2 regions of the Streptomyces sp. NPDC003077 genome follow, and region 2 is predicted to be linked to the other one. Evidence: riboswitches for the same ligand, from Rfam matches in the RefSeq annotation. Region 2 holds a riboswitch; the other holds the start of a gene.

Region 1 (10,019 bases), on a different contig from region 2:
GCTCAGCGTGGTCATACGGGCGTGAGCGAACGGCCTCCGGACGGCGCCCGGGACCGCGCGGACCCGCGCGGCGGGCGGCATACGGGGTCGCACGCCCGTACGCTCCGGACGCGAACACACCGGCCGCGTCCGCTCCGTACGAGCCGCCGCCCGCCCTCCCGTCCTCAAGGACGCCACGGCCCGGACGCGCCGCGGCACGCCCCGCACGCGCGGTCGCACCCCCTCAACACACATGTGTGGGCCCCGGGAGCACCCGGGGCCCACACATCGGCACAGCTCGCTGGGATCCGCACGCTTCGGATCCGCACTCTTCGGCGTCGCGCGCCCCCCACCGCGCACGACGCCTCAGATCCGTACGCCCTCAGAGGCGGACGCCTTCAGGCGCGTACGCACCGGTCGCATACGTCTCAGGCGCGTACCTGCCGGCCGCGCACATCTCGGACGCGTACGCACCGGTCGCGCACGTCTCAGGCGCGTACCTGCCGGTCGCGCACATCTCGGACGCGTACACACCGGTCGCGCACGTCTCAGGCGCGTACCTGCCGGCCGCGCACGTCTCAGACCCGCACGCCGAACTGGAACGGCATGTTGTTGATCGACTCGTAGCGCACCGACGCGCCCGGCTTCGGCGCGTGCAGGACCTGGCCGTTGCCCGCGTACAGGCCGATGTGGTGCAGGTCGCCGTAGAAGAGGACCAGGTCGCCCGGCTTGAGCTGGCTCATGCCGAGCCGGGTGCCGGCCCCGGCCTGCGCCTGCGAGGTGCGCGGCAGCGGCTGGCCGGCCTGCTGGTACGCCCAGGAGGTCAGGCCCGAGCAGTCGAAGGACGAGGGGCCGGTGGCGCCCCAGACGTAGGGCGAACCTATCTTCGTGGCCGCGGCGGCGAGCGCGGCGGCGGCGCGGCCCGAGGACGGCGCGTCCTTGCCCAGGTCCGGCTTGGCCGTCGTCCCTCCACCGCCGCCGTTCAGGGTCGGCCGGTCGCCGGTGCCGCGGCTGGCGCGCTCCTGCTCCTGCTTCTGGAGTTCCGCGCGCTCCTTGGCGGTGAGGGAGTTCAGCAGTTCCTGGGCCTTGGCGAGCTTGCCCTTAACCTGGTCCTTCTGGTCGCCCAGCGACTTGCGGGTGTCGGCGAGGTCCTGAATCTTCTTCGAGGCCTCGTCGCGCTCCTGCGCCAGACGGTGCTGCTTGTCCGCGATGGCCTGCAGCTGCTGGGCCTGCTGGCCGCTCAACTGGTCCAGCGTGGAGGCCTTGTCCAGATACGTCTCGGGGTCACCGGAGAGGAAGAGCTGCACCGACGGGTCGATGCTGCCGCTGCGGTACTGGCCGGAGGCCACCGCACCGAGGCCCTTGCGGAGCTCGTTGAGCTCGTCCTGGCCGCGCGCGACCTTGTCCTGGAGGCGGTCCACCTCCTTCTGCAGCTTCTCCTGCTTCTCCTTGGCGCCGTTGTACTTCTCGGTGGCCTGCTCCGCCTGCTCGTAGAGCTTGTCCACCTCGGCCTTCACGTCCTGCTTGGAAGGCTTCGGGGCGGCTTGGGCGGCAGCCTGCGATGACAGAGCGACAGCAGCCGCTGCGGTGGCGGTGAGCACGGTCACGCGAGTACGGCTCGGCTGCTTGGGTCGACGGTGGGACGCCACGAAGGCGAGCTCCTTCTTCCTCCAGCCGCCTACCGGGTAAGTGGGGGGTGTCAGACCCCGGCTCCGCGCGAACGCCGCGGACTCGGCGGTTCCTTCACTGTTCATCCCCGATGGATGATCACCTGCATGAAGGTTCGAGGCCCGACCTTAGTAACCGAGTTGTGATCCCTTCAAATCCTCATAGGAAAAATCTGCGTCACGGGCCCCATCCTTTACCAACGTCACACGGGCCGTAGTGAGGACTTGACGCTCCGGCAGCAACCCCCGACCCGCACCAGGCACGTGACGGCACGACAACCGACACACACCGAGCACGGGACGGCACGACAACCGACAACGCCGGACACATGACGACACGACACCCGGCACGCACCTGGTCATCGCGACGACACGGCACCCGGCACTCGGCAACCGAGACCCGGCACCGACGGCCGACCCCTCAGGTCCGCGCCAGCCGCTTCAGCAGCAGCGCCGACGCCACCGGCCGGGCACCGGCCTTCGCCACCCCGTCGGCCACCTCGCGGTCGGTGGAGACCACGACCACCGGGCGGCCGGGCGGCTCGGCCCGCACGAGCTGGCGGATCAGCTCGTCCGCCGTCACGCCGGGCTTGCTGAACAGCACCCGCACCCCGCGCGGCGGCGCGAGCAGCACCGGCGCCGCCAGCTCCGCCCCGTCGAACACGCAGGTCATCTCGGCGCCGGTCTGCGCGGCCAGCACCGCGAGCCCGCCCAGCAGCCGCAGCCGCTGCTTGTCCAGGGGCATCGTGGGATAGCCGGTCTTGGTGACGTTGTAGCCGTCCACGACCATGTGGGCCTGCGGCAGCGCGAGGAGCTGGTCCAGCAGCGCCGGGTCGGTCTCCGAGAGGGCGCGGGTGGCGATGTCCTTCGGGGTCATCTTCCCGGGCGCCACCGCGTCCACGGTGTCCGCCGGGCGGACGCCGGCGGGCGGCAGCGCCAGCTCCCGGCGCAGCCCCTGGGCCGCGTCCAGCACCGTGTCCAGCAGCAGGCGCAGCCGGACGTCCTCGATGCTGCGCCCCTCGCGCGTCGCGCGGCGGCTGGCCTCCAGCGCCGCCTCGGCCTCCGCGACCCGGGCGCGCAGCCGCCGGTTCTCGCTGTCGGCCTGGGCCTTCTCGGCGGCGGCCAGCGCCCGCATGGATTCGATCTCGCCCTCGGCCTTGCGCACCGCGGCCTCGCCGCGCCGCACGTCGTTGAGGGCGCTGCGCAGCTTGCGCTGCAGCGAGTCGTTCTCCTTGCGCGCGGCTTCCAGGTCCGCGCGCACCCGCTCGGTGTCGGTCCGCGCCTGCGCGCGCGCCTGCGCGAGCTCGTCACGCAGCCGTGCGAGCTCGCGCTCGGCCTCCTCGCCGGCCCGTTCGGCGCCCGCCCGCTGCGCCTCTTCTGCCGCCGCCTCCACGATCTTGACCCAGCCCTGCGGGCGCAGCACGTAGGCCGCCGCCGCGACGTCCAGCGGGTCGGCGGCGGCGGGCGGGGTGCCGTGGTCCAGCGCTTCGGCCAGTTCCGCGTGGGCCAGCCGGACCTTGCCCGCGATCCGCTGCCGGAAGACCGCGTCGTTCTCCAGCGCGGTCGCCATGGCGTTCCCGGCGAACTTGGCCCGGCGGCCGGGCGTGAACCGGGCGTACTGGCGCAGCGGCGGCGGGAGTTCGGCGACCGTCAGGCCGCCGAACGCGTCCGCGGTGAGCGCCACGACCCGGCGCCGCACGCCTTCGGGCAGTGGACGGTCCAGCACTTCTTCGGCGTCGGCCGCCGCACCGCCCACGGCATCGTGCTCCGCCGCCGCGGACTCTTCTGGACGCTCCACCACTACTGCATCGCTCCGTTCTCAGGCGCTGGTCTCAGGCGCTCGCGCCCGGCCGGTCCACCAGTTCGATCTGGTCGACCGCGTCGCACCAGCGGCAGCGCACGGACTCGATGCTCTCACTGAGGACCTTGCGTTCCTCCACGTTCGGCACCCCGGCCAGGTCGAGGTGCACGTACTCCACGGTCTCCGACCGGCGCGTCACGTCAAAACGCGTCAGGTTGCCGCACAGGGCGCAGCGCCACCGGGTCCCGTCCGTCGGCAGGGGAACAGCCATGATGTCGTCCTCTTTCGTCAGGCTCGACGGCCCGTGCGTACGCGCGGACCGTCGTTCGGGGGATGCACGCGGTGCGCCGTCGGACTGCGTCGGTACGTGTCGTACCGACCGTTACCCTACGGCCTGACGGACACCGGATGCGGTGCGTGCCCACCGGGGAGCCTACGGCGAGGCGCTCTGTCCTGATTGCGACCGATTGCGCCATGATCACTTCATGACGGCCCCGCTCCGGTCCCTTCTTCCCCGGTCGCCCCGCGCGGCCCGTGCCGTGTTCTCCCGGATGACGAACGTCCTGATCGCCGCCTGCTGCGTGGTCTTCCTCGTCGGGCCCACCTGCGGGCTCACCGGGACGTACGGCGCCGGTGCCGCTCTCGTTCGGGCCCAGACGGTGTATTTCGAACGGTGGGGGGTCATCCCGCGCGAACTGTGGAGCGGCGCCACGCGCGCCCTGGCGACGCCGCTGACCGCGCTGTTCGTCCACGGGGGCTGGCTGCACCTGCTGGGCAACATGCTCTTCCTCCACGTTTTCGGCGGTATGACCGAGGCGCGGATGGGCCGACTGCACTTCGCGGTCTTCTACGTCCTGACCGGCTACGTCGCGCTGCTCGGCTACGCCGCCGCGCATTCCGGGTCCGACGAAACCCTGGTCGGCGCCTCCGGATCGATCTCCGGGGTGCTCGGGGCCTTCCTCTATCTCTTTCCCCGGGCGCGGGTGACCAGCCTCTACCCGTTCCTCTTCTTCCTGCCGCTGCGCTTCCCGGCGTGGGTGGTGCTGCTGTTCTGGTTCGCCCTCCAGGCGGTGGCCGCCCAGCGGGACGCCGGCGGGCCCGGCGTCGCCTACCTCGCGCACGTCGTGGGCTTCTCCCTCGGATTCCTGTACGCGTGGGTGCGCTACCGGGGAGATAGTGTGGTCGCCGGCAAGGCGGAACGGGCGACCGAGGGAGAGAGCCAACCGTGATCACGTCGATCGTGCTCATCAAGACGAGCGTGGACCAGATCCCGGAGATCGCGGAGAAGATCGCCGCGCTGGAGCACGTCAGCGAGGTCTACTCGGTCACCGGTGTGTACGACCTGATCGCGCTGGTCCGCGTGCCCAAGCACGACGACCTCGCGGACGTCATCCCGGGCCGGATCAGCAAGATCCCCGGCGTGGCCGGCACCGAGACGCACATCGCCTTCCGTACGTACTCCCAGCACGACCTGGAAGCGGCGTTCGCCATCGGCCTGGACTCCTGAACCGGCGGGCGGGCCGACGGGGTGGTGACGCCCCGCCGGCCTCGCTGCATCAGGCCGACGCCCCACCGGCACCGCGCCGTCACGCCGACGCCCCACCGACCCCCAGGGTCACGCCGACGTGTCCGGCACGCACCGCCCGCCCTCGGTCCGGTAGTTCCAGCGCGCGCCGTCCCGGACGAGTTCCCCGACGGCCCGCAGGAACCGCTCCACATGCTCGTCCGGGGTACCGGCACCGAAGCTGACCCGGATGGCGTTCAGCGGCTTCTCGCCGGGCGCCGCGTCCGGCGCGCCGCACTCCGCCGGGCTGTCCGGCTCGCCGCCGAGCAGCGTCCGCACCAGCGGGTGGGCGCAGAACAGCCCGTCGCGCACGCCGATCCCGTACTCCGCGGAGAGCGCCGCCGCGAAGTGCGAGCTGTTCCACCCCTCCACCACGAACGACAGCACGCCCACCCGCGGCGCGTCGTCCCCGAACAGCGAGAGCACCTTCACCTCGGGGACCTCGGCCAGCCCCGCCCGCAGCCGCGCGATCAGCGCCTGCTCGCGGGCGACCAGGTTCTCCAGGCCCGCCTCGGTGAGCGCCTTGCAGGCGGAGGCGATGGCGTAGGCCCCGATGACGTTCGGGGAGCCGGCCTCGTGGCGGGCTGCCGTGGTGTGCCAGTCGACGGCCACCCCGCCGTCCGGGCGCCGGGTCACCGACCGGCTGGCGCCGCCGCCCGCGAGGTACGGCTCGGCGTCCCGCAGCCAGTCCGCGCGTCCGGCCAGCACGCCGGCGCCGAAGGGCGCGTACAGCTTGTGGCCGGAGAAGGCCACCCAGTCGGCGTCCAGTTCGGCGAGGTCCACGGGGTGGTGCGGGGCGAGCTGGGCCGCGTCCAGCACGATGCGCGCCCCGTGCGCGTGCGCCGCCGCCGCGAGCTCCCGCACGGGCCACAGCTCGCCGGTCACGTTGGAGGCACCCGTGACGCACACCAGCGCGGGCCCGTAGGGCTCCCGCTCCGTCAGCGCCCGCTCCAGGATGTCCACCGCCTGCCCCGGCGTGCGCGGCGCGTCGAGGTAGGTCACCGCGAGGTCGGCGCGCCGCTCCCAGGGCAGCAGCGAGGCGTGGTGTTCCGTCTCGAAGACGAACACCCGGGTGCCCGGCGGCAGTACGGCGGCCAGCAGGTTCAGCGAGTCGGTCGTCGAGCGGGTGAAGACGACCTGGTCGTCCGCCCGGCAGCCGAGGAACTCCGCGACCGTGGCCCGGCTGTTCTCGAACAGGTCGGTGGAGAGCTGCGAGAGGTAGCCCGCCCCGCGGTGCACGCTGCCGTAGTACGGGGCGTACGCGGCGACGTCGTCCCACACCCGCTGGAGGGCGGGCGCGCTGGCCGCGTAGTCCAGTGCCGCGTAGTCGATCTGCCCGCCGGTGACCAGCGGGACCAGGACGTCGCGCCCCAGGACGGGCAGCGGATCGCAGACGGCGGTGTCGGTGGCGACGGCGGAAACAGACATGGCGAACTCCGTGGAGAGGCAGGCGAACGCACCGCGTGCGCGGGCACGGCGGAGCGGAAGGAGAAGCGGAACCGCAAGCGGTCCGAAGGAGCCGGAAGTGGCCCCGGAAGAACCGGAAACGATCCCGAAGGAACCGGGCTACGCGCCCGGAGAAGCGGAGAAGGGGGCCGACGGCCCTATCGCATTCGCTGAATCACGGAAGAACTCCCTCGAAGACCAGGATCCCTGGCGAGGGATCCGCGCTTGCCGCAGACCTCGTTGCCTGCGACCTGGTCATCACCCGGGGCACCCCGCCACGGACGGAGGGTTGCCGGACAGCGGGCCGGGGCCTGTGTCGCTGTCACTCGTGACCTGTCCTGCATCATGCCACACGATCAACACTGCACAAGGCCGGGTCCGCATTCCGGAACCGGCCTTGCCGCAACAGCTGTTCATCGCCCCGCACGCCTCACGGGACATTCCCGTACGCCTCACGGAACATCCACGGACGGACGCCTACGAAGCCCCTATCCGTCCCCGTTCCGCCGCAGGGCACTCTCACGGGCAGACGGACACGAACGAACCCCGCCCGTCCCCGTCCCGCCCCAAGGCCCCTTCACGGACGGACGGACACGAACGAACCCCGCCCGTCCCATCCCGCCACACGACACCTTCACGGACGGACACGAACGCGCCCGCACTTCTCAGAAGTCCTCAGAGAACGATCACCAACGGACGCCTACGAAACCCCGCCCGCGCCTCCTCAAGGGACGTACGCGCGAGGACGCGTACGCGCCCCCGCCCCGCCTCACGCGTTGCTCGCCACGACCCACCGCTCCAGCACCCGGCGGGCCGCGCCCGAGTCGATCGATTGGGCGGCCCTGGCCATGCCCGCCGTGATCTGCTCGGTCAGCGGCGCGTCCGTGGGCTCCAGCGCCACCAGCGCCGCCGCGGAGTTGAGCAGCACGGCGTCGCGGACCGGGCCGTCCTCGCCGGACAGCAGCCGCCGGGCCACGTCCGCGTTGTGCGAGGCGTCGCCGCCGCGCAGCGCGTCCACCGGCACCAGGTCGATGCCCACGTCCCGCGGGTCGAAGGACTCGGCGCGCACGGCGCCGTCCCGGACCACCCAGACCTTGGAGGTGGCCGTCGTCGTCAGTTCGTCCAGGCCGTCGTCGCCGCGGAAGACCAGGGCGCTGGAGCCGCGTTCGGCGAGCACCCCGGCGAGGATGGGCGCCATGCGGGCGTCCGCGACGCCGGTGGCCTGGGCCCGGACGCGGGCCGGGTTGGTCAGCGGGCCCAGCACGTTGAAGGTGGTGCGCACGCCCAGTTCGCGGCGGGCCGGCGCGACGTGCCGCAGCGCGGGGTGGAACTTCACCGCGAAGCAGAAGGTGATGCCCGCCTCGGCGGCGACCCGCACGACCTGGTCCGGGGACAGGTCGAGGTTGACGCCGAGCTTCTCCAGGACGTCGGAAGCCCCGCTGGCGGAGGAGGCGGCGCGGTTGCCGTGCTTGACGACCTTGGCGCCGGTGCCCGCGACCACTATGGCGGACATGGTGGAGATGTTGACGGTCTTGGCGCCGTCGCCGCCGGTGCCGACGATGTCCACGCTCGGTCCGGGCACCTCGATCAGGCGCGCGTGCGCGTACATCGCGCGGACCAGGCCGGAGATCTCGGCGACCGTCTCGCCCTTGGCCCGCAGCGCCACCGCGAACCCGGCGACCTGCGCGTCGCTGGCCTCACCCCGCATGATGCGGTCCATGGCCCAGGCGGTGTCGTCGGCGGCGAGGTCCCGGCCTTCGAGGAGGGCGTTCAGTACGGCCGGCCAGGTGTGGGCCGCCACGCTGCCGCCGCCGTCCGGGGTCACAACGTTCATGGTCCACGCTCCTGGTTTCGTCTGCCGTGTTGGACAAAACCCTATCCGGACGCGGACATGCCGGAGGGCCCCGTCCATATTGGGGACTCCCCTGCTCCGTGCGGAGCGCGGGGAGGGACGGGGCCCTCTGGGTGGCGTACTACTGCTGCGTCCTGGCGGACGCGGGGGAGATCAGTGGTGGCCGTGGCCGCTGGTGATCTCCTTGTACTCCTCGACGGTGGCCTTCGGGATGACGTTGTCCTCCCCGTAGAAGCCCTTCGAGAGCTTGGCGCGCAGCTTCTGCGAACGCTTGATCTTGCGCTCCACGCCGTTCTCGTCGATCTCCGGACCGATCTCCAGGGGCTGGGGCTGCTCGTGCTGCGTGAGCTTGTGCAGCTGCTCCTGGTTGAGCGGCTCGTGGACCTCGATGAACTCACCGTGCGGCAGCCGCTTGATGATGCCGGACTCGCGTCCGTGCAGCACCTTGTCGCGGTCGCGGCGCTGGAGGCCCAGGCAGATCCGCTTGGTGACGATGAAGGCGATGACCGGCCCGACGAAGAACCCGATGCGGACGAACCAGGTGATCGAGTTGATCGACAGGTGGAAGTGCGTGGCCCACAGGTCGTTGCCACCACCGACGAGCATGATCAGGTACGCGGTCAGCCAGGCGACACCGAAGCCGGTGCGCGTCGGGGCGTTGCGCGGGCGGTCCAGGATGTGGTGCTCGCGCTTGTCGCCGGTGACCCAGGACTCCACGAAGGGGTAGACCGCGATCGCGACCAGCACCAGCGGGAAGATCAGGATCGGGATCAGCACACCGAAGTTGATGGTGTGGCCCCAGATGTCCCACTCCCAGCCGGGCATCACACGGACCAGGCCCTCGGCGAAGCCCATGTACCAGTCGGGCTGGGCGCCCGTGGACACCTGATCCGGCCGGTACGGGCCGATCGCCCACACCGGGTTGATGCTGGCGACCGCCGAGATCACCGCGATCACACCGAAGACCAGGAAGAAGAAGCCTCCGGCCTTGGCCATGTAGACCGGCAGCAGCGGCATGCCGACGACGTTGTTGTTGGTCTTGCCGGCACCCGGGAACTGCGTGTGCTTGTGGTAGAAGACCAGGATCAGGTGCGCCACCAGCAGGCCCAGCATGATGCCGGGCAGCAGCAGCACGTGGATCGTGAAGAACCTCGGGATGATGTCGTGCCCCGGGAACTCCCCGCCGAAGATGAACATCTGCAGGTACGAGCCGATCAGCGGCATCGCCAGGATGACACCCTCGATGAACCGGACACCCGTACCGGAGAGCAGGTCGTCCGGCAGCGAGTAGCCGGTGAAGCCGGTGAACATGCCGAGCACCAGCAGCAGGAAGCCGAAGAGCCAGTTGACCTCGCGCGGCTTGCGGAAGGCGCCGGTGAAGAACACCCGCATCATGTGGACCATCATCGCGCCGATGAAGATCAGCGCCGCCCAGTGGTGGATCTGCCGGATCAGCAGACCGCCGCGCACGTCGAAGCTGATGTCCAGCGTCGACTCGAACGCCTGGGTCATCCGGATCCCGTGCATGGGCACGTACGAGCCGTGGTAGACGACCTCGGCCATGCTCGGGTGGAAGAACAGCGTCAGGTAGACACCGGTCAGGATGATGATGATGAAGCTGTAGAGGCAGATCTCACCCAGCATGAAGGACCAGTGGTCCGGGAAGATCTTGCGCATGTTGGCCTTGGCCAGGCTGTAGATGCCCAGCCG
Region 2 (10,019 bases):
GGGAGACGCGGACGGCTTCGAGAAGCGCAGGCATCCGTCCGGCCCGCCGTATGCCTCCTCCCACCAGCGGTGTCACTGATGACCAACGGCCGTACTCACGCCCGCGGTTCCCCGAAGCACCATCCGTCCAACCGGTGAGATACGCCCACGAGAAACGCCGGCGAGAGACACCGTTGGGAAACGCCCGCGCGGAACATCTACGGGAAACGCCTGGGAGAACTACCAGCCCCTACACGCCCACGCACCCGCCCCACCCAAAACACCACTGGGGCGGCCCCCCGAAGGGAGCCGCCCCAGTGGACGTAAGGACGCTCGATCAACCACTCAGGTCGATCAGAAGTCCATGTCACCGCCCGGCATGCCGCCCGGAGCAGCCGCGGCGGCCTTCTCCGGCTTGTCGGCGATGACGGCCTCGGTGGTGAGGAACAGCGCCGCGATGGAGGCGGCGTTCTGCAGGGCGGAGCGGGTGACCTTGGCCGGGTCGATGATGCCCTCGGCGACCAGGTCGACGTACTCGCCGGTCGCGGCGTTCAGGCCGTGGCCCGGGGTCAGGTTGCGCACCTTCTCCACCACGACGCCACCCTCAAGGCCGGCGTTGACGGAGATCTGCTTCAGCGGGGCCTCCAGCGCCAGCTTCACAGCGGCGGCACCGGTGGCCTCGTCGCCCTCCAGCTCCAGCTTCTCGAAGACCGAGGAGGCCTGCAGCAGGGCCACGCCACCACCGGCGACGATGCCCTCCTCGACGGCGGCCTTCGCGTTGCGCACCGCGTCCTCGATGCGGTGCTTGCGCTCCTTGAGCTCGACCTCGGTGGCGGCACCGGCCTTGATGACGGCCACGCCGCCGGCCAGCTTCGCCAGACGCTCCTGGAGCTTCTCGCGGTCGTAGTCCGAGTCGGAGTTCTCGATCTCGGCGCGGATCTGGTTGACGCGGCCCTGGACCTGGTCGCTGTCGCCGGCACCGTCGACGATGGTGGTCTCGTCCTTGGTGATGACGACCTTGCGGGCGCGGCCCAGGAGGTCCAGACCGGCGTTCTCCAGCTTGAGGCCGACCTCCTCGGAGATGACGGTGCCACCGGTGAGGATGGCGATGTCGCCGAGCATGGCCTTGCGGCGGTCACCGAAGCCCGGGGCCTTGACGGCGACGGACTTGAAGGTGCCGCGGATCTTGTTGACGACCAGGGTGGAGAGCGCCTCGCCCTCGACGTCCTCGGCGATGATCAGCAGCGGCTTGCCGGACTGCATGACCTTCTCCAGCAGCGGGAGCAGGTCCTTCACCGCGGAGATCTTGGAGTTGACGATCAGGATGTAGGGGTCGTCCAGCGACGCCTCCATCCGCTCCATGTCGGTGGCGAAGTACGCCGAGATGTAGCCCTTGTCGAAGCGCATACCCTCGGTGAGCTCCAGCTCCAGACCGAAGGTCTGGGACTCCTCGACGGTGATGACGCCTTCCTTGCCGACCTTGTCCATGGCCTCGGCGATGAGCTCGCCGATCTGGGTGTCGGCGGCGGAGATGGAGGCGGTGGAGGCGATCTGCTCCTTGGTCTCCACGTCCTTGGCCTGCTCCAGCAGGGAGGCGGAGACGGCCTCGACGGCCTTCTCGATGCCGCGCTTGAGGGCCATCGGGTTGGCGCCGGCGGCGACGTTGCGCAGGCCCTCGCGGACCAGCGCCTGCGCCAGGACGGTCGCGGTCGTCGTGCCGTCACCGGCGACGTCGTCCGTCTTCTTCGCGACCTCCTTGACCAGCTCGGCGCCGATCTTCTCGTACGGGTCTTCGAGCTCGATCTCCTTGGCGATGGACACACCATCGTTGGTGATCGTGGGGGCGCCCCACTTCTTCTCGAGGACGACGTTGCGGCCCTTGGGGCCGAGGGTGACCTTGACGGCGTCGGCGAGCTGGTTCATCCCGCGCTCGAGACCGCGCCGTGCCTCCTCGTCGAACGCGATGATCTTGGCCATGTGAAGTGGTCCTCCCAGGACTGGGGGTCCCCCCGGACGGAGTCTGGGGGAGGGTGGATACTCCGGACCGCGCTGGCGCCCGCGACGGACGGACCGGCCGCCGTGTGGTTCCTTGCTCCACCCGGCCGACGGACCTCACCGACTCGGTCCTTAGCTGTCACTCTCACTCGTAGAGTGCTAACGCAATGATTAGCACTCGACCCACCCGAGTGCAAGCGGCTTCGGGGGTGCCTCGCCGAGGTGGAGCACCGGCGAAGAGGTGCGTGCAGACACCAACAAAAGCCCCCCACGCGCCCCGCGCGCCCGGCCCCGGACGCACGACACGATCCCCGCGCGCCCGGCCCCGGACCCGCCCGCGATCTCCGCACACCCGGCCCCGGACATGCGGAAGGCCCGCGCCCCATACGGAGCGCGGGCCTGTGCACGCTGCAGTCGGTCGGCGCCTCAGCCGGCCACGCGGACCATGTCCGCCTGCGGCCCCTTCTGGCCCTGCGAGATCTCGAACTCGACCCGCTGGCCCTCCTCAAGGGTGCGGTAACCGTCCATCTGGATCGCGCTGTAGTGGACGAATACATCCGCACCACCGTCGACCGCGATGAAGCCGTACCCCTTCTCCGCGTTGAACCACTTGACGGTGCCCTGAGCCATGCCTAACTCCCCTATTACTGGCCCTTGCGCAGGACCGCGCTCCGCGGACCCGGGTCAGACCTCACCCCCGACACGTGGGGGTGTGCGCCGGAACGCGTCGACCGCGGCCGAATGTATCCGCACCACTGCCCAGAGCAACAGGTCAATCGGACGAGAAATCTGCCTGCGACCAAACACCGATATACGGAGAACTGCCCACATTCCGGGGCAAGTCGGGCCGGGCATAGCGCATCAACACGACAAATCATGCACACAGTTCGGGCACAACTTGTCGCGTTCTTATAGGCGTTGCCGATACGCGCGAAGAGGGATCGCCCCAACTGTATCGCCTTTAACAGCACGGAATCGCCCCGTCCGCTTCCAGGGCGGACGGGGCGATTCCGAATCGACCGCGGGAGGGTCGTCACCGGCTCCGGGAGACGGGCCGGGAGACGAGCCGCGGGGGGGGGGCAGCGGGCGGGGCAGCGGCTCAGCAGCCGCCGGCCACCGCCGGGATGATCGAGACGCCCGCGCCCTGCGGCGTCGGCGTCTCCAGGCCCTGCTCGAAGCGCACGTCGTCGTCGTTGACGTAGACGTTCACGAAGCGGCGCAGCTTGCCGGAGTCGTCCAGCACGCGGGCCGCGATGCCCTGGTGGTTCTTCTCCAGGTCGGCGATCACCTCGGAGAGGGTCGAGCCCTCGGCGGTCACTTCGGCCTTGCCGTCGGTGTAGGTGCGGAGGATGGTCGGGATGCGGACGGTGACGCTCATGGAGTCCTGCCTTTCTGCGGACCGGGAAATCGGGGAGGGAGGGGGCGGGAGGCGAGCCGGACGTGTACGAGGGCCGGGACGCCGGACAGGGCGGCCCCCGGATGCGTACGAGGACCGGGACCGCCGCGCCGGACGCCTGGGATTCGCACGAGGACCGGACGGACGCCCCGGATTCGTACGACGATCAGGACGCCCGCCCCGGACGCGTACGACGGCCGGGACACCCACGCGGAACGCCCCGGACCCGTACGACGGCCGGAACGCCCACGCGAAACGGCCGGACGGCCCCGCGTGACGTTCAGGGCGGCGGATCCGCGACCGGTCGGCCGGACAGCGACCGAGCACCCCGAGGGCGCCCGATCGGCCGCCGGTCGCGGATCCGCCTGTCGGTGGGCCCGTGCGGCCGGCGGGCTCAGCCCGCCAGGCCGGCCGCGCGGAACGCGTCCAGGCTCGGGCGGATGGTGGCCGTGGGGCCGGTGGTCGGGGAGACGGCGTCCAGGGTCTTGAGGCCGTCGCCGGTGTTGAGGACGACGGTGGTCAGCGACGGGTCGAGCACGCCGTCCTCGATGAGCTTCCTGGTGACGCCGACGGTGACGCCGCCGGCGGTCTCCGCGAAGATGCCCTCCGTGCGGGCGAGCAGCTTGATCGCGTCGACGATCTGCTCGTCGGTGACGTCCTCGACCGCCCCGCCGGTGCGCCGGGCGATGTCCAGGACGTACGGGCCGTCGGCGGGGTTGCCGATGGCCAGCGACTTGGCGATGGTGTTCGGCCGCTGCGGGCGGACGACGTCGTGGCCCGCCTTGAAGGCCGTGGAGACCGGCGAGCAGCCCTCGGCCTGGGCGCCGAAGATCTTGTACGGCCTGTCCTCGACGAGGCCGAGCGCGATCAGCTCCTTCAGCCCCTTGTCGATCTTCGTGAGCTGGGAGCCGGAGGCGATCGGGATGACGATCTGGTCCGGGAGCCGCCAGCCGAGCTGCTCGCAGATCTCGTAGGCCAGCGTCTTGGAGCCCTCGCCGTAGTAGGGGCGCAGGTTGACGTTGACGAAGCCCCAGCCCTCGCCCAGCGGGTCGCCGATGAGCTCCGAGCAGAAACGGTTCACGTCGTCGTAGGTGCCCTCGATGCCCACCAGCTCGCCGCCGTAGACGGCGGCCATGACGACCTTCCCGGCCTCCAGGTCGTGCGGGATGAACACGCAGGAGCGGAAGCCGGCGCGCGCCGCCGCGGCGCCGACCGCGCCCGCGAGGTTGCCCGTGGAGGAGCAGGACAGAGTGGTGAAGCCGAAGGCGCGGGCGGCCTCGACGGCGATGGCCACGACGCGGTCCTTGAAGGAGTGCGTCGGGTTGCCGGAGTCGTCCTTGACGTACAGGCCGCCGGTGACGCCCAGCTCGCGGGCGAGGTTGTCGGCCTTGACCAGCTTGGTCAGCCCGGGGTTGAGGTTGGGCTTGTCCGCCACGTCGGCGGGGACGGGGAGCAGCGGCGCGTACCGCCAGATGTTGCCCGGTCCGGCCTCGATGCGCTTGCGCAGCGCCTCCGGGTCGCCGGTCGGCAGCTCGTACGCCACCTCCAGGGGCCCGAAACAGTGCTCGCAGGCGAAAATCGGACCGAGCGGGAAGCGCTCGCCGCACTCGCGGCAGGACAGGGCCACGGCGGGGCCGAGGGCGACGGTGGTGTTGCTTTCAACAGACTGCACAGCCATGGAGGCGAGGCCCTTTCTCCTCATCTTCCTCACGACGCATCTCGCCGCGAGACGGAATTGGCACCTTCCCTAGTCGGGAGCCTCGCGGACCGCGTGAACGCGGTGACGAGACCGACTGGAGTTGCCGGGGCTTCAACGGGCCGTATCCCTCTGCCCCTCTGGATGAGCGGTATGGCACTGGGCAAAGCCCAGGCATTTGTCGCGCGGTGACCCCGACATGCGGTGGTCATCCGCGTTGTTCAAGACTGTAACCGAAGGCGCGGACGGTTGAGTGGGCCGTCCGCACCGCGAGATGCACGTCACTTACCGGCGCCTGTGCGCCGCGCGATCCAAGGGAGACGGACTGGTGCTGGAAGAGGTGGAACGCTGGCTCGTCAGCCGTTCCTGGTCCGCCGCCGACCGCACGCTCGACCAGTTGCTGGCCGCCAAACGCCAGACGGGCCAGACGGTCTCCGTGGTGCTGCCCGCGCTCGACGAGGAGGCGACGGTCGGCGCGATCGTCGCGGCCATCCGGGAGGAGCTGATGACGGCGGCCGTCCCCCTGGTGGACGAACTGGTGGTGCTGGATTCCGGTTCCACGGACGGCACCGCCAAGGTGGCCGCGGAGGCCGGGGCCCGGGTCGTCCACCGGGACGCGATACTGCCGCGCATCCCCGCGCTGCCCGGCAAGGGCGAGGTCCTGTGGCGGTCGCTGCTGGTGACGACGGGCGACATCGTGTGCTTCGTGGACGCGGACCTGCGCGAGTTCTCCTCCGAGTTCGTGTCGGGGATCGTCGGGCCGCTGCTGACCGATCCGGACGTGGCGTTCGTCAAGGGCATGTACGACCGTCCGCTGGGCGGCGCGCCGGGGCAGGGCGGCCGGGTGACGGAGCTGGTGGCCCGTCCGCTGCTCAACCTGCACTGGCCGCAACTGGCCGGGTTCGTGCAGCCGTTGGGCGGGGAGTACGCCGCCCGGCGGTCGCTGCTGGAGCGGCTGCCGTTCCCGGTCGGGTACGGCGTGGAGCTGGGGCTGCTGGTGGACGCGCTGCACACGGTCGGGCTGGACGCGCTGGCGCAGGTCGACGTGGGGGTGCGCAAGCACCGGCACCAGGACGGCCAGGCGCTCGGCCGGATGGCGGCGGCGATCTACCGCACCGCTCACCTGCGGCTCACCCGGGGGCATTTGGTGCGGACGCGGCTGACGCAGTTCGAGCGGGGCGAGACGGGGTTCGTCCCGCGCACCAGCGACGTGGACACGACGGAACGGCCGCCGATGGCGGAGATACCGGAGTACGCGGAGCGGCGGGCGGCGTGAGGGCGGCGGGGGCGGGGACGGTCCCGGAAGCCGCAGTGGGTGCCGGGCGCCCGTTCCGGATGGGCCGCTTCCCCGTGCTCCCGACGCGCGGGCTTTTCCTCCGCTCCGTACGTTTGAGCGGTTCTGTGACGGGTTAATACTCGCGGCATGGTCTCCGAGCATGCTGGCGCCCAGGTCCTCGTCGCGTCCAACCGCGGCCCCGTCTCGTACTCCCTGGCCGGGAACGGAGCGCTGACCGCCAAACGCGGCGGCGGCGGCCTGGTCTCGGGGCTGTCGGCGATCGGGGCCGACGACGGTGCCGTGTGGGTCTGCGCGGCGCTCGGCGAGGGCGACCGGGAGGCCGCCCGGCGCACCGGCGGCCGGCTGGACCCGGCCGACACCGGTGACCAGCGGGTCCGGATGCTCGACATACCGGCCGAGGTGTTCGCGGGCGCCTACAACGGCATCGCCAATTCGGCCCTGTGGTTCGTCCACCACATGCTCTACCAGACGCCGCTGGAACCGGCCTTCGACGACGAGTTCCGCGCGCAGTGGCGGGCGTACGAGACGTACAACGCGGCGTTCGCGGACGCGCTGGCCGAGGAGGCGGCGCCCGGGGCCGCGGTGCTGGTGCAGGACTACCACCTCACGCTGGTGCCCGGCATGCTCCGGGAACGCCGCCCCGACCTGCGGATCTCGCACTTCTCGCACACGCCGTGGGCGCCCGCCGAGTACTTCCGGATGCTGCCGGACGACGTGGCCGCCGAGGTGCTGCTCGGCATCCTGGGCGGCGACCGCGCCGGGTTCCTGACCCGGCGGTGGGCCGAGGCGTTCGCGGAGTGCTGCGCCGCCGTCCTGGGCGCCGAGGTGACGCGCGCGGACGACGGGCTCCAGGTGCGGCACGAGGGCCGGACGACCCGGCTGGGGGTGCACGGGCTCGGCGCGGACGCGGAGTTCCTGCGCGCGCGGGCGCACCGCTCCGACGTGGACGAGCGGCTGGCGGCGCTGCGGGAGCAGATCGGCGAGGGGCGGAAGACGATCGTCCGGGTGGATCGCACCGAGCTGTCCAAGAACATCGTCCGCGGCCTGCTCGCCTACCGGCGGCTGCTGGCCGACCGCCCCGAATGGCGCGAACGGGTGGTGCACGTCGCGTTCGCCTACCCCTCCCGGCAGGACCTCGCCGTCTACCGGGCCTACACCTCCCAGGTGAGCGAGCTGGCCGAGGCCATCAACGCCGAGTACGGCACCGAGCGCTGGCAACCCGTCGTCCTGCACGTCAAGGACGACTTCGCACGCTCGCTGGCCGCCTACCGGCTCGCGGACGTGGCGCTGGTCAACCCGATCCGGGACGGCATGAACCTGGTGGCCAAGGAGGTCCCGGTGGTCTCGGACGAGGGGTGCGCCCTGGTCCTGTCCCGGGAGGCCGGAGCATACGAGGAGCTGCGCGAGGACGCGATCACCGTCAACCCGTACGACGTCAAGGGCACCGCGCGCGCCCTGCACGAGGCGCTGTGCATGGAGTCCGATCAGCGCGCGGAGCGCACCAAGCGGCTGGCCGCGGCGGCGACGGCGCTGCCGCCCGCGCAGTGGTTCCTGGAGCAGTTGCGGGCGCTGCGGGGGTGAGGGCGCACGGTTCGGCGGGTGCCTGCTGGGAAGCGGGCACCCGCCGAACCGTGTGTCCGGGGGCTGTCGTCCGGGGCCCGGGGCGGCGGGGAGCTCAGGTTGTCCCGGGGCGCGGGTGGGCTCTGCCCGGCCCGGCGCCCGGGTCGGCTCCTCAGGCCGTCCGTTCCGCGAGCCGGTCGCCGAGGGCGGACAGGAGGGCGACGACGCCCGGTGGGCCGTCCACCACCAGGTCGGCGCGGTCGGCCAGCTCGGTGACCTCCGCGCTGCCGCTGCACACCAGCACCCCGGCGAGGCCGTCCGACCGGAGCTTGTCCACGGCGCCGAACGCGGCCAGGTCGCCGAGATCGTCCCCCGCGTACAGGACCGTGGACGCGCCCACGTCGCGCACGTACTCCGCCAGCGCGACGCCCTTGTCCATGCCCGGCGGGCGCAGCTCCAGGACCAGGCGGCCCGGCTCGACGATCAGGCCGTGGCGCTCGGCCAGCTCGTACAGCGGGTCGCGCAGCCGGTCGAAGGCGCCCTGCGGGTCCGGCGCGCGCCGGGTGTGGACGGCGATGGCCCGGCCCTTGTCCTCCACCCACGTGCCGTGCCAGGCACCGGAGCGGTCCAGGACGCCGGGGAGCTCGGCCTGGACGGCGGCGACGCCGGGAGGTGGCGCGGGGGCCCGTACGGTGCCGGTGGCCGCGTCCCAGCGTTCGGCTCCGTACGCGCCGAGGACCACGAGGTGGTCCAGGCCGGGCACGTCCGCGAAGCCGCCGAGCCGCACGGCGACGCCCGCGGGGCGGCCGGTGACGACCGCCACGGAACACAGCCGCGGCGCCAGGCGTGCGAGCGCGGGGACGGCGCCGGGATAGGCGCGGGCCTTCTCGGGGTCGGGGACGATGGCGGCGAGCGTGCCGTCGAAGTCAAGGGCGATCACGGCCCGGTCCGGGCGGTCCAGCAGCGCGGCGAGACCGTCACGGCCGGCGGCGGTGACCGGCGTCGGCAAAGCGTTCGGGGGGCTGCCCATGCCGCTGACACTACCGGTCGCGCACGGGCGCACGACGGGCGTATGGGGGCATGAGGCGTTCCGGAGGGGCGTGGGGCGGGTCCCGGGTGCGGCGGGGACGGGGAATTGCCTGGTGAGGGGTGGTGGGCGGTCCGGTTCCGGTATCGGCTCGCCGGGTGGCCGTGTCGTTCCGGTGTCGGCGGCCCGCGGTCGTCCGGCCGTTCGCTCGCCGGGGGACCGTGTCGTTCCGGCGTCGGCGGCCCGCGGTCGTCCGGCCGTTCGCTCGCCGGGTGGCCGTGTCGTTCCGGTGTCGGCGGCCCGCGGTCGTCGGGCCGTTCGGTGGTGCCCGCGGGCGGCCTCGTCACCGTCGGGCGCGGCGGGACTCGCGGAGGCGGCGGAGGCGGTTGACCGTGACGGGGTCGTGGGCGAGGGCGCGGGGATCGTCCAGGAGGGCGTTCAGGAGCTGGTAGTAGCGGGTGGGGGAGATGCCCAGGCGTTCGCGTATGGCGCGTTCCTTGGCGCCGGGGCCGGGCCAGGAGCGGCGTTCGACGCCCAGCACCGCGACGTCCCTGGACGAGAGGGGGGCGGCATCCCGGGGCGAGGGCTGGGGGGCGTCCCGGGGCGGGAGCGAGGCGGCGTCCCGGGGCGGGAGCGGGGTGCCGCCCGCACCGCCGGCCCGTCCCTCGTCGCCGCCCGTCCCGCTCGTCATCACGGTTCCACGATAAGCGGGGGGTCTGACAACGGCGGATTCGTGCGGGGAGGGGCGGCGGGTTCGTTCCGGCCGGGGCGCGGAGCCCGTCCAGGTCGAGGTGCGGAGCCCGTCCAGGCCGAGGTGCGGAGCCCGTCCGGCAGAGGCATCGCGTCCCGCGCCGAAGGCCCGGCGGAGGCGTCGCGCCCCCGCCGGTCCGGCCTCACTTCGCCTTGTTGTCCGCCTCGTCCGCCGTGTTCTGGATGTCGGTCAGGACGCCGCCGGGGTTGCCGTTGGGGCCGACGGCGGTGCCCATCTTGGCCTTGAGGGTCTTGCTGACCAGCGGCCACGAGGTCTTGTTGGAGGGGTAGAACTCGGCGTTGGCGAGCTGCTTGAGGA

Evidence for each region. Region 2 has a riboswitch for S-adenosylmethionine ahead of thrC (threonine synthase). Riboswitches for the same ligand answer to the same signal wherever they lie in the genome.
Region 1: it holds a riboswitch for S-adenosylmethionine, as region 2 does, so the genes downstream of both, ABZX96_RS07580 (aminotransferase class V-fold PLP-dependent enzyme) here and thrC (threonine synthase) in region 2, are expected to answer to the same signal.

The regions. Positions count from the first base shown of each region.
Region 1 covers NZ_JBEXNM010000007.1:124,094-134,112, forward strand. The annotation lists gene ABZX96_RS07555 (NlpC/P60 family protein) at 558-1,628, opposite strand; gene ABZX96_RS07560 (NYN domain-containing protein) at 2,068-3,402, opposite strand; gene ABZX96_RS07565 (hypothetical protein) at 3,479-3,718, opposite strand; gene ABZX96_RS07570 (rhomboid family intramembrane serine protease) at 3,933-4,676, shown strand; gene ABZX96_RS07575 (Lrp/AsnC ligand binding domain-containing protein) at 4,673-4,954, shown strand; gene ABZX96_RS07580 (aminotransferase class V-fold PLP-dependent enzyme) at 5,063-6,439, opposite strand; SAM riboswitch class IV at 6,674-6,791, opposite strand; gene trpD (anthranilate phosphoribosyltransferase) at 7,227-8,291, opposite strand; gene ABZX96_RS07590 (ubiquinol-cytochrome c reductase cytochrome b subunit) at 8,463-10,019, opposite strand, start outside.
Region 2 covers NZ_JBEXNM010000009.1:38,952-48,970, forward strand. The annotation lists gene groL (chaperonin GroEL) at 334-1,956, opposite strand; gene ABZX96_RS08815 (cold-shock protein) at 2,401-2,604, opposite strand; gene ABZX96_RS08820 (MoaD/ThiS family protein) at 3,074-3,352, opposite strand; gene thrC (threonine synthase) at 3,765-5,048, opposite strand; SAM riboswitch class I at 5,066-5,217, opposite strand; gene ABZX96_RS08830 (glucosyl-3-phosphoglycerate synthase) at 5,395-6,342, shown strand; gene ABZX96_RS08835 (trehalose-6-phosphate synthase) at 6,490-7,944, shown strand; gene otsB (trehalose-phosphatase) at 8,096-8,953, opposite strand; gene ABZX96_RS08845 (DUF3263 domain-containing protein) at 9,294-9,644, opposite strand; gene ABZX96_RS08850 (extracellular solute-binding protein) at 9,844-10,019, opposite strand, start outside.